4 regions of the Mesorhizobium sp. BAC0120 genome follow, and region 2 is predicted to be linked to each of the others. Evidence: predicted binding sites of a transcription regulator. Region 2 holds the regulator's gene; each other region holds the start of a gene.
The links. Region 2 encodes LexA, which represses DNA repair genes until DNA is damaged. Its sites were predicted from a motif close to TGTTCNNNNTGTGTTCNG; they were not measured.
Positions count from the first base shown of each region.

Region 1 (3,125 bases), on a different contig from region 2:
CATCGTTCACCGCGCCGCCGACGATGATCTTGCCGCCGGCGATCAGGGGCGCCGAAGTGGAGTAGTAGTAACCGGATTTGTTCGCATAAGGCATATTCGCGAGCAAGTTCAGGGTCCCGCCCTCGGCAAAGCCCGGGCACACCTGGCCATTGGCGGCGTCGAGCGCGATCAGGCGCGCATCCGAAGTCGGCAGGTAGATGCGCTCAGCACACGGCTGTCCGGCCGCCACCTTGGTATCGTGAAAATAGGCTACCCCGCGGCAGGTCTGGTGTTGGCGCTGGCTTTCCGGTCTGATCTTTGCGTCGAATCGCCATTTCTCCTTTCCTGTCGCGGCGTCGAGGGCGATCGCCAGATCGTGCGGTGTGCAGATGTAGAGCGTGTCGCCGATCTTGAGCGGCGTTACTTGATAGGTTGTCTCTGGGACGTCGGCGGGCCCGCGAATGTCACCGGTGCGATAGGTCCAGGCCAGCGTAAGGTTGCCGACATTGTCGGTCGTGATCTTTGTGAGCGGCGAATAGCGCTGGCCGAACTGAGTGCGCCCGTAGAATTGCCATTCGCCGGCTGGCATCTGGCCGCCGAGATTTGGTGTCGCCGTGACCTTTTCCGTGCTGAGCTCGCCGGCCATGTTGTAGGGGTCGATCGTCAGCGAATAGGCGGCCACGCCCAGCGAGGCGAGCGTCGCTACGAGGAGCGCTGGGGTCCCGGACGCCCCCTTCAGCGTCCTGCGCACCCATGGCGTCAGCAGCCAGAGCCCCAGAAGCACGATCACGCCGCCTCGCGCGCCGAGCTGCCACCAGTCGAAGCCGATTTCCGAAACAGCCCAGATCAGCGTGCCGAGCATCAGCGCTGCGTAGAGCCAGAGCGCTGCGTGATTGCGGCGCCACAGCAAGACAGCGGTGATGATGAAAGCCAGCCCGGCGATCGCGTAATACCAGTTCCCGCCGAGCGCGACGAGCCAGATGCCGCCGGCGCCGATCGCAAGACCGACAATCAGGAAGATGAGGCAGGTGACAGCGATCGCCATGGCCGTGCTCCTTGGTGCGGTGGCGTTGCCTAACCCGCGAGCACGGAAAGCTGTTCCTGCGGCCGGCGCGCTCTCCAGTTCACTTTGTCGCGCTGTCAACGAAGGGACATGGCCGGGCGAGTGTCACCTGCGCGATGTCTAAATCCGGAACAAATCGGACACGCGGCTGGCCTTTCCTGCCCGAATCACTACATTCGGGGCGATGTCCGGCAATCCCGACGACATACCTTTCTTTGATGAACCGCCCGAGCCTGCCCCTGCCCGCTCGGGAGGCATTGCCGCGCGCGCCATGGCCGCCCGCGCCGCTGCCGCGCCGAGCTATCTCGAAGGGCTGAACCCGGAGCAGCGGCTAGCCGTCGAGACGACCGAGGGGCCGGTTCTGGTGCTTGCCGGCGCGGGCACGGGCAAGACGCGTGTGCTCACCACCCGCATCGCCCATATCCTGGCGACCGGCCGGGCCTTCCCATCCCAGATCCTTGCGGTGACCTTCACCAACAAAGCCGCGCGCGAGATGAAGCAGCGCATCGGCCTGTTGATAGGCGAGAACAATGTCGAGGGCATGCCCTGGCTCGGCACCTTCCACTCGATCGGCGTCAAGCTGCTTCGCCGCCACGCTGAGCTCGCCAATCTCAAGCGCGATTTCACGATCCTCGACACCGACGATCAGGTGCGGCTCCTGCGCCAGCTGATCCAGGCCGAGGGTCTCGACGACAAGCGCTGGCCGCCGCGCACCCTGGCGATGATGATCGACAATTGGAAAAACAAGGGGCTCGGGCCGAAGGACATTCCCGAGGGAGACGCCCGTTCATTCGGCAATGGCAAGGGCCGCGAGCTCTACCGCGCCTACCAGGACCGGCTCTCGACCCTGAACGCCTGCGATTTCGGCGACCTCCTGCTCCACCCTATTCGCATCTTCCGCGAGCACCACGACGTGCTCGCCGAATACCACCGCAAGTTCAAATACATCCTGGTCGACGAGTACCAGGATACCAACACCGCGCAGTACATGTGGCTGAGGCTGATTGCGCAGCGGCCGCAGGGACAGTCATCTTCTCCCCGTCCAAGGGAAGAAGGTGAGGGGCAATCGGCCGAAGGCCGCAAGCCCGACCGGGCGCCCGAGCCGTTGCGAGGCCCCCGCGGAGCGCCCGCGCCGGCCCGCGCGGAACAGCGCGTGAGCGAGAAAAAACCCACACAACAGATTAATATTTGTTGTGTCGGCGACGACGACCAGTCCATCTACGGCTGGCGCGGCGCCGAAGTGGACAACATCCTGCGCTTCGAGAAGGATTTCCCCGGCGCCACGGTGATCCGCCTGGAGCGCAATTATCGCTCCACCAAACACATTCTCGGCACCGCCTCCCATCTGATCGCCCACAATGAGGGCCGGCTCGGCAAGACCCTCTTCACAGACCGCGTCGACCCCGAGGACCCGAAGGTCTTCGTCCATGCCGCATGGGATTCGGAGGAAGAAGCGCGCGCCGTCGGCGACGAGATAGAGCGGCTGCAGCGCCAGGGCCACAATCTCAACGACATGGCGATCCTGGTGCGCGCCTCCTTCCAGATGCGCGAGTTCGAAGATCGCTTCGTCACGCTGGGCCTCAATTACCGCGTCATCGGCGGCCCGCGTTTCTACGAGCGAATGGAGATACGCGACGCGCTCGCCTATCTGCGCGTTGTCGCGCAGGGCGCCGACGACCTCGCCTTCGAGCGCATCATCAACGTGCCGAAGCGCGGCTTGGGCGAATCCACCGTTGCCCAGGTCCACGCCACCGCTCGCGCGCTGGGCGTCCCGATGCTGGAAGCTGCGGGAAACCTCGCCGAGAGCGACGAGCTGAAGCCGAAACCACGCGCCGCGCTCCGCGAGGTCGCCGCCAACTTCGCCCGCTGGCAGGGCCTGCTCGAATCGAAGCCACACACCGAGCTCGCCGAGATCATCCTCGAGGAGAGTGGCTACACCGAGATGTGGAAGAACGACCGCTCCGCCGAGGCGCCGGGCCGGCTCGAGAACCTCAAGGAGCTGATCCGCTCCATGGAGGAATATGAGTCGCTGCGCGCCTTCCTCGAGCATGTCGCGCTGGTCATGGACGCCGAGCAGAACTCC
Region 1 is NZ_JAWRCU010000001.1:650,807-653,931, forward strand. Features, by position in the region: gene SAZ10_RS03075 (glucose/quinate/shikimate family membrane-bound PQQ-dependent dehydrogenase) at 1-1,024, opposite strand, end outside; gene SAZ10_RS03080 (ATP-dependent helicase) at 1,227-3,125, shown strand, end outside.
Region 1: a site for LexA is predicted at 1,170-1,187, ahead of SAZ10_RS03080 (ATP-dependent helicase). Genes of this name have one in related genera too.

Region 2 (3,125 bases):
GGTCGCCGAGTCTCCGCCCGCCGACATGGCCACACGGTTCTTCGCACTTGTAGAAAATTTGCGTGCTGGTCTGGGCGACCGAATCCGGACGGCAATTGACGGCGAGGCGGAGGGTGAGATTGCGGCCGCTCTGATCGCTGGCGTGCGTGCGGGGATTCCCGACGATGTGAACGAGGCACTGCGGCGAACGGGTCTCGCGCACGTGCTGTCAATATCCGGCCTGCATATGGCGATCGTGGCTGGAACGATCATGACAGCGCTTCGTGCCGGCTTCGCGCTGTTTCCGTCCTTTGCATCGCGGCGGCCCGTGAAGAAATACGCTGCCGGCGCAGCCATTCTAGCGCTCGGCATCTATCTCTTCATTTCAGGCTTCTCCGTTGCGGCGGAACGCAGCTTCCTGATGATCGGCATCATGCTTGTCGCGGTGATCTTCGATCGTGCGGCGCTCAGCATGCGCAATCTCGCCATCTCTGCGATCGTCATCATCGCTGTCTCGCCGCACGAAGTCGCCGGGCCCAGTTTCCAAATGTCCTTCGCTGCAACCGCCGCGCTGATCGGTGCCTATACTTCCTGGTCTGAAAGACGACGCGGTCCGCCAGCAATTCGTTCGGACCAAGGCCTGCTCCGGAGTGGCCTGACAAAGATCATCGGTCATGCCGTAGGACTGGCCGCCACATCGCTGGTCGCAGGGACGGCGACGGCAGTATACGGTGCTTACCACTTCCAACGCGTTTCGCCGCTCAGCGTGGTGGCCAATCTTGCGGCCATGCCGATCGTGTCCGCGATCGTCATGCCCTTCGCCGTGTTCGGCATGATTTTGATGCCGTTCGGTCTCGACAAGTGGGCCTTTCTAGTGATGGGCAAGGGACTGACCGCCATGATCGTGATTGCCGAATGGATCTCCGACGTGTCGCCCATCGACGGGGTAGGGCTTGTTCCGGCAAGCGCAGTCGCCGTGCTCACTGCGGCGCTGATCGCCGCGACGGTGTCGACAACTTGGCTCAGGCTCGTTGCCGTGCCCCTGACATTCGCCGGCCTGGCGATCATCATGGAACGCAGTTTGCCCGAAGCTTTGATCTCGGAAGATGCGCGGCTGCTGACAATCCGTACCGACGATGGCGCGCTGGCTGTCAACCGAATGCGCCCGAACGGCTTCACGATCGAGGACTGGCAGCGTGCCCTTGGGAGCGAGGTTCTCACCAAGCCGAAGAACGTGGCGATCGAGGATCCTCGCCAGCTCGCCGAAACCGGCGAGGAAGCTTTCAATTGCGCAGGAAATGTCTGCGTCGCCTATTCGGTCAGTGCGGCGCAGATCGTCCATGTTTCAACCGCTGCCGAGGCACTGCCGTTTTGCGCGATCGCTCAGCTGATCGTCATCGACGACGCTACAGCAGAAAACCCGTGCCTAGAAGCCGGCCCAACCGTGCTCACCAAGCGCGATCTCGCCCGGCGAGGCAGCGCGTCAGTAAGTTTTCAGAGGCGCGCCGGTCAAATGTCCGCGGAAATCGATTTTGCGATCAGCAAGCCGTACCGGCCCTGGCATACCCATCGGGCCTTCGCGCGCGAGGCGCGGGGGCTGGCGCCATATGAGCGGCAGAAGCCGACCGAGGCCGCTGCGCAACCGAAAGCGACGACAGCCAATACGGTCCCAGCCTCTCTTAGAATCGACAATGAAGCAGCCGATGATCCGGCCGCATCGCTCAGTAGCGGCGGATCAGCCCGACCAGCCGGCCCTGCACCTTGACCCGGTCAGGCCCGAAGATCCGCGTCTCGTAGGCTGGGTTGGCGGCTTCGAGCGCGATCGAGGCACCTTTGCGGCGGAAGCGCTTGAGAGTCGCTTCCTCGTCGTCGACCAGCGCAACTACGATATCACCTGGATTGGCCGTGCTGGTGTTGCGGATGATGACGGTATCGCCGTCGAAAATCCCGGCCTCGATCATCGAATCGCCCTTGATCTCCAGCGCGTAGTGCTCGCCGCCGGAGATCATCTCCGGTGGAACCGAGATCGAGTGGGTCTTGTGCTGAATGGCTTCGATCGGCACGCCCGCCGCAATGCGGCCCATCACCGGAATGGAAACGCCGCCCCCTTCGTCGTCATTGCTGGCGATGCGCTGGCGCACCGGCTCAGGCTTGCGGCCGAGACTGCCTTCGATGACACTCGGCGAGAACTTGTTGCGCGCCGGCGCGAGGCCGGGTGCGATCGAGTCCGGGAGCCTCAATACCTCCAGCGCCCTGGCCCGATTGGGAAGCCGGCGAATGAACCCGCGCTCCTCGAGTGCAGTGATCAACCGGTGAATGCCGGATTTCGAGGCAAGGTCGAGAGCCTCTTTCATCTCGTCGAAGGACGGAGGGATGCCGGCCTCCTTGAGCCGCTCGTGAATGAACAGAAGCAGTTCGTGTTGCTTGCGCGTCAGCATTGGCGGCCCCGAGAATCAGAAGCGAAAACAAAACCAGAACAATCACTATATGTTCCAGTTGTGTTCCGCAACCGTTTAAATTTTAATGAATCCGTAAAGGGGACGTTTGCTGTATCCGGTCAACGAAGCTCTATTGCAAGGCTGGTGTCTGCAACCTTCCAGAGCGTCAGACCATCCATCCTTGCAAGTGCTGCTCTCGAACTGCCAGCGCAATCCCGGTCTTCGGGGGGCGGGCGCAGCGGATGGACAGCATACTCAAAGCTGATACAGTGAGCATTCCCGTTGCAGGAGGGGGGCATGCCTGTCACGCTGGATGGGCCGGTCGGCCTGAGGTGGCGCAAGCAGAATGTGACGAACAATCAGCGGGATCAGCAGAAGATCATTGATCTCCTCTGGTCGATCCCGACTGACAAGGGCGGAAAAAAGGGGCTGATCCTCAGCGGAATTACCGTTGCTCCGCCGCTTGCGGGGCCGAATAAATTCTGCCCACAAGTTCTTGCAGATGCGATCTGGGACTTTCAGGTCTTCTGGAAGAGCAGTGGCATCTTTCAGAACATCGACGGCGTTGTCGATCCGAACATGAACACGCTCAAGCAGTTGAACCTGCTGGCGTCCGGCGGCAGTCCGGCCCCTATCCCGCCGAATCCTGCGCCAAAACCAGTCCCGATCGAGGAGTTCGATGATTGGTATGTAACCAATCTTAGCCTA
Region 2 is NZ_JAWRCU010000005.1:160,347-163,471, forward strand. Features, by position in the region: gene SAZ10_RS13780 (ComEC/Rec2 family competence protein) at 1-1,744, shown strand, start outside; gene lexA (transcriptional repressor LexA) at 1,701-2,417, opposite strand; gene SAZ10_RS13790 (hypothetical protein) at 2,715-3,125, shown strand, end outside.

Region 3 (3,125 bases), on a different contig from region 2:
CTCCAGATGCGGCTCGTACCAGAGCCTCACCTGTTCGAGATCCGCCGGCCATGCGGCCGATCTCTCCCTCACGTCCTTGAAGAGGGCCACGAAGCGAGGCCAATCGGCTTCGGCCCGCTGCGGCACGCGCACGGCAGCCAGACCCATCGTCGGGTCGAGCGAAGTCTCCATCGCGTCGATCACTTGTCCGGCCGTCGACGGGCCGACGCCCGGCATGAGCTGCAGGACTCGAAAACCCGAGACGCGGTCGCGCGGGTTTTCGGCAAAGCGGAGCATGGCCAGCATGTCTTTCACATGCGCAGAATCGAGGAATTTCAGCCCACCGAACTTCACGAAGGGAATGTTGCGACGCGTCAGTTCGACTTCGAGCGGACCGCTGTGGTGCGACGTACGGAACAGCACCGCCTGCTCCTTGAGCCGCGTACCGGCCTCGCGTTCGGCAAGCACCGCCTCGCAGACATAGTTCGCCTGACCTGCATCGTCGCGTACGGTGACGAGGCGCGGCTTCTCCGAAGATTTCCGTTCGGTCCAGAGGTCCTTGGTGAAGCGCTCTTCGGCTTCCGCGATGACGGCATTGGCCGCAGCCAGGATCGTGTCGGTCGAGCGATAGTTGCGGTCGAGTGTGACGATATCCGCTGCAACGGGGAACAGCTTCGGGAAATCGAGGATGTTGCGCACCTCGGCGGACCGGAACGAATAGATCGACTGCGCATCGTCACCGACGACCGTGATACCCGCGCCGTCCGGCTTGAGTGCCATCAGAATCGAGGCCTGCAGGCGATTGGTATCCTGGTATTCGTCGACCAGGATGTGATCGAACCGCGCGCCGAGATGTTCGACGAGCGCCGGCTCCGCGGCCATCTGCGCCCAATAGAGCAAGAGGTCGTCGTAATCGAGGACGTTCTGCGCCTGCTTAGCTTCAACGTAGGCTGCGAACAATCCCTTCAATTCCGCCGCCCATTCGAAGCACCACGGAAAAGCCTTACGCAGCACATCCTCGATCGGCATTTCGGCATTCACCACGCGCGAATAGATGGCGAGGCAAGTGTTCTTGGCCGGGAACCGGCTTTCGGTCTTCGACAGGCCGAGCTCATGCCGGCAAAGGTTCATCAGGTCGGCCGAGTCCTCACGGTCGTGGATGGTGAAGGCCGGGTCCAGCCCGATCTCCAGCGCATAATCGCGCAGGAGCCGCGCGCCGACGGAGTGGAACGTGCCGGCCCATGTGAGGCCTTCCGTCAATGCCGTCGCCTTGTCGCCAAGGACGTCGGCGGCGATACGCCCGACGCGCCGCGTCATTTCCGCGGCGGCACGGCGCGTGAAGGTCATCAGCAGGATGCGGCGCGGGTCGGCGCCGTTCACGATGAGATGCGCGACGCGGTGCGCCAGCGTATTGGTCTTACCGGACCCGGCGCCGGCGATGATGAGCAGCGGGCCGGCAACCCGCCCTCCCCCATGCTCAACCGCCATGCGCTGGCCGGCATTGAGCCGGTCGAGATAGGTGGCTTGAGTTCCCGAATCACGAAACGCAACGTTCATGTCGGCATGAAGCCTTGTTTCCTTTTCGTTCGCAAGCAAAGGGTCCCACGACGAGTGACCTGTTACCGACGGCCCGGAAAGGTGCGTTGAATTAATTGAACGTTTGTTTTATTACTGTTCGAGGGAGGCAGGCGTGGCAAGAACGACAGGCTCCGACGGCGAGAAGACCCAAGCTGCGATACGCTCGGCGGCGCTCGTTCTGATGGCGCGGCACGGCTATGAGGCTGTGTCGATGCGCGCGTTGGCCAATGAGGTTGGGGTCCAGGCCGCCGCGCTTTACCGCTACTTCCCGACCAAGGAGGACCTCCTCTTCGCGCTGATGCGCGAACACATGGAGGGGCTGATCTCGGCCTGGGAGGCTGCACGCCCGGTCTCGACCGATCCCGTAGCGCGGCTCGCCGCCTATGTCGCCAACCACATCCGCTTCCATATCGATCGCCGTCACTCGACGCATGTCTCCAACATGGAGCTGCGCAGCCTTTCTCGCGACCGGCTGTCGGCGATCCTGAAGCTCAGAACGGCCTATGAGAAGGCTTTGCGGACGATCTTGCGCGACGGTACCGAACAAGGTGTCCTCGCGGTGGATGACATTGGCCTGACCGCCATGGCGATCATTCAGATGATCACCGGCGTCATCGTCTGGTTCCGCCCCGACGAAAGGCTCTCTGTCGAGCAGGTGACCGAGACCTATCTCACCATGACGATGCGGCTGGTGGGTGCAGGCCATGACGGCAACAGGGCCGAGGACGACAAAAGGCAAGGCAATGTACACGAACACGCTGAACTTCGCGCTCGGTGAGGATATCGACGCGCTGCGCGACATGGTGCGCCGCTTCGCGAGCGAGAGGATCGCTCCGCTCGCCGGCGAAATCGACCGTTCGAACGACTTCCCGATGCCGCTCTGGCAAGAGCTCGGCAGCCTCGGCCTGCTTGGCATCACCGCCAATCCCGACTTTGGCGGTTCGGGCATGGGGTATCTCGCCCATGTGATCGCGATGGAGGAGATCAGCCGAGCCTCGGCAGCCGTCGGCCTCTCCTATGGCGCGCACTCGAATTTGTGCATCAACCAGATCAATCGCTGGGGCACGCCCGAGCAGAAGGCCAAATATCTGCCGGACCTCTGCTCCGGGGCGAAGATTGGCGCGCTCGCAATGTCCGAAACAGGCGCCGGCTCCGACGTCGTGTCGATGAAACTGCGCGCCGAAATGCGCAACGACCGCTATGTCCTGAACGGCTCCAAGATGTGGATCACCAACGGTCCGGACGCCGGCACGCTGCTGGTCTACGCCAAGACCGAGCCGACCATGGGCTCGCGCGGCATCACCGCCTTCATCATCGAGCGCGGCATGAAGGGGTTTTCGGTCGCGCAGAAGCTCGACAAGCTCGGCATGCGCGGCTCCAACACAGGCGAGCTGGTGTTCGAGGACGTCGACGTGCCGTTCGAAAACGTCGTGCACCAGCACGGCCGCGGCGTCGAGGTGCTGATGTCGGGCCTCGACTATGAGCGCGTGGTGCTGGCCGGCGGGCCGCTCGGCATCATGGCTGCCTGCCTCGACGTGGTCGCGCCCTATGTGCGCGACAGACGCCAG
Region 3 is NZ_JAWRCU010000002.1:382,387-385,511, reverse strand. Features, by position in the region: gene SAZ10_RS05285 (ATP-dependent helicase) at 1-1,536, opposite strand, end outside; gene SAZ10_RS05280 (TetR/AcrR family transcriptional regulator) at 1,670-2,335, shown strand; gene SAZ10_RS05275 (isovaleryl-CoA dehydrogenase) at 2,301-3,125, shown strand, end outside.
Region 3: a site for LexA is predicted at 1,552-1,569, ahead of SAZ10_RS05285 (ATP-dependent helicase). Genes of this name have one in related genera too.

Region 4 (3,125 bases), on a different contig from region 2:
TCGCGCAGGTGCTTCAGCGTATCGAGCAGGCGCTCATTGTCGCGCTGGTGGAGGCCGATCGAAGGCTCATCGAGCACATAGAGCACGCCGGTCAGCCCCGAGCCGATCTGTGAGGCGAGCCGGATACGCTGGCTCTCGCCGCCCGAGAGCGTGCCGGAATTGCGCGACAGGGTCAGGTAGTCGAGGCCGACATCGTTGAGGAAGCGCAGCCGCTCACGGATCTCCTTGAGGATACGGCTGGCGATCTCGTTCTGCTTGGCGTTCAGCGCCTGCGGCAGTTCGGTGAACCACTGGTCGGCTTTGCGGATCGACAACCCCGTCGCCTCGCCGATGTGCTTGCCGGCAATCTTGACCGCGAGCGCTTCCGGCTTCAGGCGGTAGCCGTTGCAAGCCGGGCAGGGGGTCGAGGACATGAAGCGCTCGATCTCCTCGCGCATCCAGGCCGACTCCGTCTCCTTCCAGCGGCGCTCCAGGTTCGGGACCACACCCTCGAAGGTCTTGGTGGTCTTGTAGGAGCGCAGCCCGTCGTCATAGTGGAAGGTGACCTCGCGCTCGCCCGTGCCGCGCAAGATCGCTTGCTGGGCCGCCTCCGACAGGCTGGAGAACTTGTCGCCGAGCTTGAAGCCGTATTCCTTGCCCAGCGCATCGAGCGTCTGGTTGTAATAGGGAGAGGTCGATTTTGCCCAGGGCGCGATGGCGCCGTCGCGCAGCGTGACGTTCTCGTCGGGCACGACGAGGTCCGGGTCGATGGCGCGCTGGCTGCCGAGCCCGTCGCAGGTCGGGCAGGCGCCGAACGGATTGTTGAAGGAGAAGAGCCGTGGCTCGATCTCCGGAATGGTGAAGCCGGAGACCGGGCAGGCGAATTTTTCGGAGAAGACGATACGCTCGTGCGTGTCGTTCTTCGACTTATAGGCGGATTCCTCCGCCGTAGCTTCCGGTGGCAGCGGGCGGTCGGCGAATTCGGCCACGGCAAGCCCGTCGGCGAGCTTAAGCGAGGTTTCCAGGGAGTCGGCGAGGCGGGCAGCAAGATCCGGCCGCACCACAATGCGGTCCACGACGACGTCGATGTCGTGCTTGTACTTCTTGTCCAGCGCCGGCACGTCGGCGATTTCGTGGAAGACGCCGTCGATCTTGACGCGTTGGAAGCCCTTCTTCTGCAGCTCGGCAAGCTCCTTGCGGTATTCGCCTTTCCGGCCGCGCACGATGGGCGCCATGATATAGAGTCGAGTGCCCTCTTCCAGCGCCAGCACGCGGTCGACCATCTGGGACACCGTCTGGCTCTCGATCGGCAGGCCGGTCGCAGGCGAATAGGGAATGCCGACTCGCGCCCAGAGCAGGCGCATATAATCGTATATCTCGGTGACCGTGCCTACCGTCGAGCGCGGGTTGCGCGAAGTCGTCTTCTGCTCAATAGAGATCGCAGGCGAGAGGCCGTCGATCTGGTCGACATCCGGCTTCTGCATCATTTCGAGGAACTGCCGCGCATAAGCCGACAGGCTCTCGACATAGCGCCGCTGGCCCTCCGCATAGATGGTGTCGAAAGCGAGCGACGACTTGCCGGACCCCGACAGGCCCGTCATGACGATCAGCGAGTCACGCGGCAGGTCGAGATCGACATTCTTCAGATTGTGTTCGCGGGCGCCGCGAATGGAGATGAACTTGTGGTCGGCCATGACCATCCATAATGCGAAAATAGGAGCTAAGCGAATCGGCGCGTGGCGGGGCCAGGGCCTGTCGGTCGCCCAAATGTAGTGGGTCGCCGCAATATGTCGAGAGAAGAACGCAACGGAAACACTCTCCCCTGACAACGTCGTGTCAGCAGGAGCGTCAGGCGGAGAACGCGTCGACACAGAGCTCCAGCTGATCCTCAGCGGGCGCGAAGCTTCGCCTGCTGCAGGTAAATCGCCTGCGGCGATCACATTTCACATTCGTGAACCGGTTATGGGTTGACGGCTATTGCCAGAGTGCCAAAATTATAACTGTCTTTTCGATCGCCCGCGAGGCGTAATGCCGCTCACGAGATGTCGTGGGCATCGCGGTGGTCGAAACAGGCATTGGAGCAACCAGACAAGGAGTGGAGCATGAATCCACCGGACCAGTCTGCATCGGCTCTGCATAAAGGCGGGGCCGCGGCCGGTTTTAGTGCCTGAGCGCTCGGCAGACTAGCCAGTCGTTATCATCCACATCGAAGAGACTAAGAGTCGGATCGCGGCGTAAGCCGGTAGGTATCCGAAGAAAACCGGTCGGATACGACCGGAACATTAAGGATCAAAATCCCGAAAGGCCCTGCGCGCTAGACAAAGCGGCAGGGCCATTCTTTTGCCAGACATTCTTTTGCCTACAGCGGAAGCGACTTGGATCAATGCCGCGGGACGGGCAGGCCGCCGGTAGTAATGTCTGTCGTGACGGTCCCGGACACTGTGACGTCCCATTGGCCGGGGGCTGACGGCGGGCGTGACTGGACCGTCTCCGGCTCCGGCTCGGCTAGGGGTTGCGCGGAGCGGACGATACGGGATTTGGCGTCGACGCCCGGCAGCTTTGAGGATGCAGCTGGCTTCTGATCGGCAGATGCTGTTCCACTCGCCACTCCGACGAGGCAGGCCAGCAGTACGGATCGGGGTAGCGTCGGCCAGCTGCGTTTCATCACTGCAGCATAGCCGGAAATGACCCCGTAGCCATGCGCGAAGTTCGATGTCGTCCGGCATCTTCATTGCGTTGAGAGCGCGGGAGCGAGGCCGCCCACCAACATGAGCCATCGAGCGAGCGCGGCGTCATGCACTGCCTGCGGCGAGCGTAGATGAGCAGAAGGCGTGAAATTCAGCCGCAAATGCCTAAATGACGCTTGCATGTCACCAAGCGATGGCTTAGAACAAAATAAGAACAAACTAACTGTGGACAGGGCAGAGAAAATCCACGAGGGCGCGGCAAGGAGTGTGCCGATCGGCTACAGTTCGCCCTTCGACTTGACGACGGTTTCGGACGAGCGCGGAGAAGTATCATGGCGGGTAGCGTGAACAAGGTCATTCTGATCGGTAATCTCGGGGCGGATCCCGAGATCAGGCGGCTGAACTCGGGCGATCCGGTCGTCAATCTCAGGGTCGCCACCACGGAGACCTGGCGCGACA
Region 4 is NZ_JAWRCU010000002.1:568,353-571,477, forward strand. Features, by position in the region: gene uvrA (excinuclease ABC subunit UvrA) at 1-1,673, opposite strand, end outside; gene SAZ10_RS06195 (single-stranded DNA-binding protein) at 2,999-3,125, shown strand, end outside.
Region 4: a site for LexA is predicted at 1,777-1,794, ahead of uvrA (excinuclease ABC subunit UvrA). Genes of this name have one in related genera too.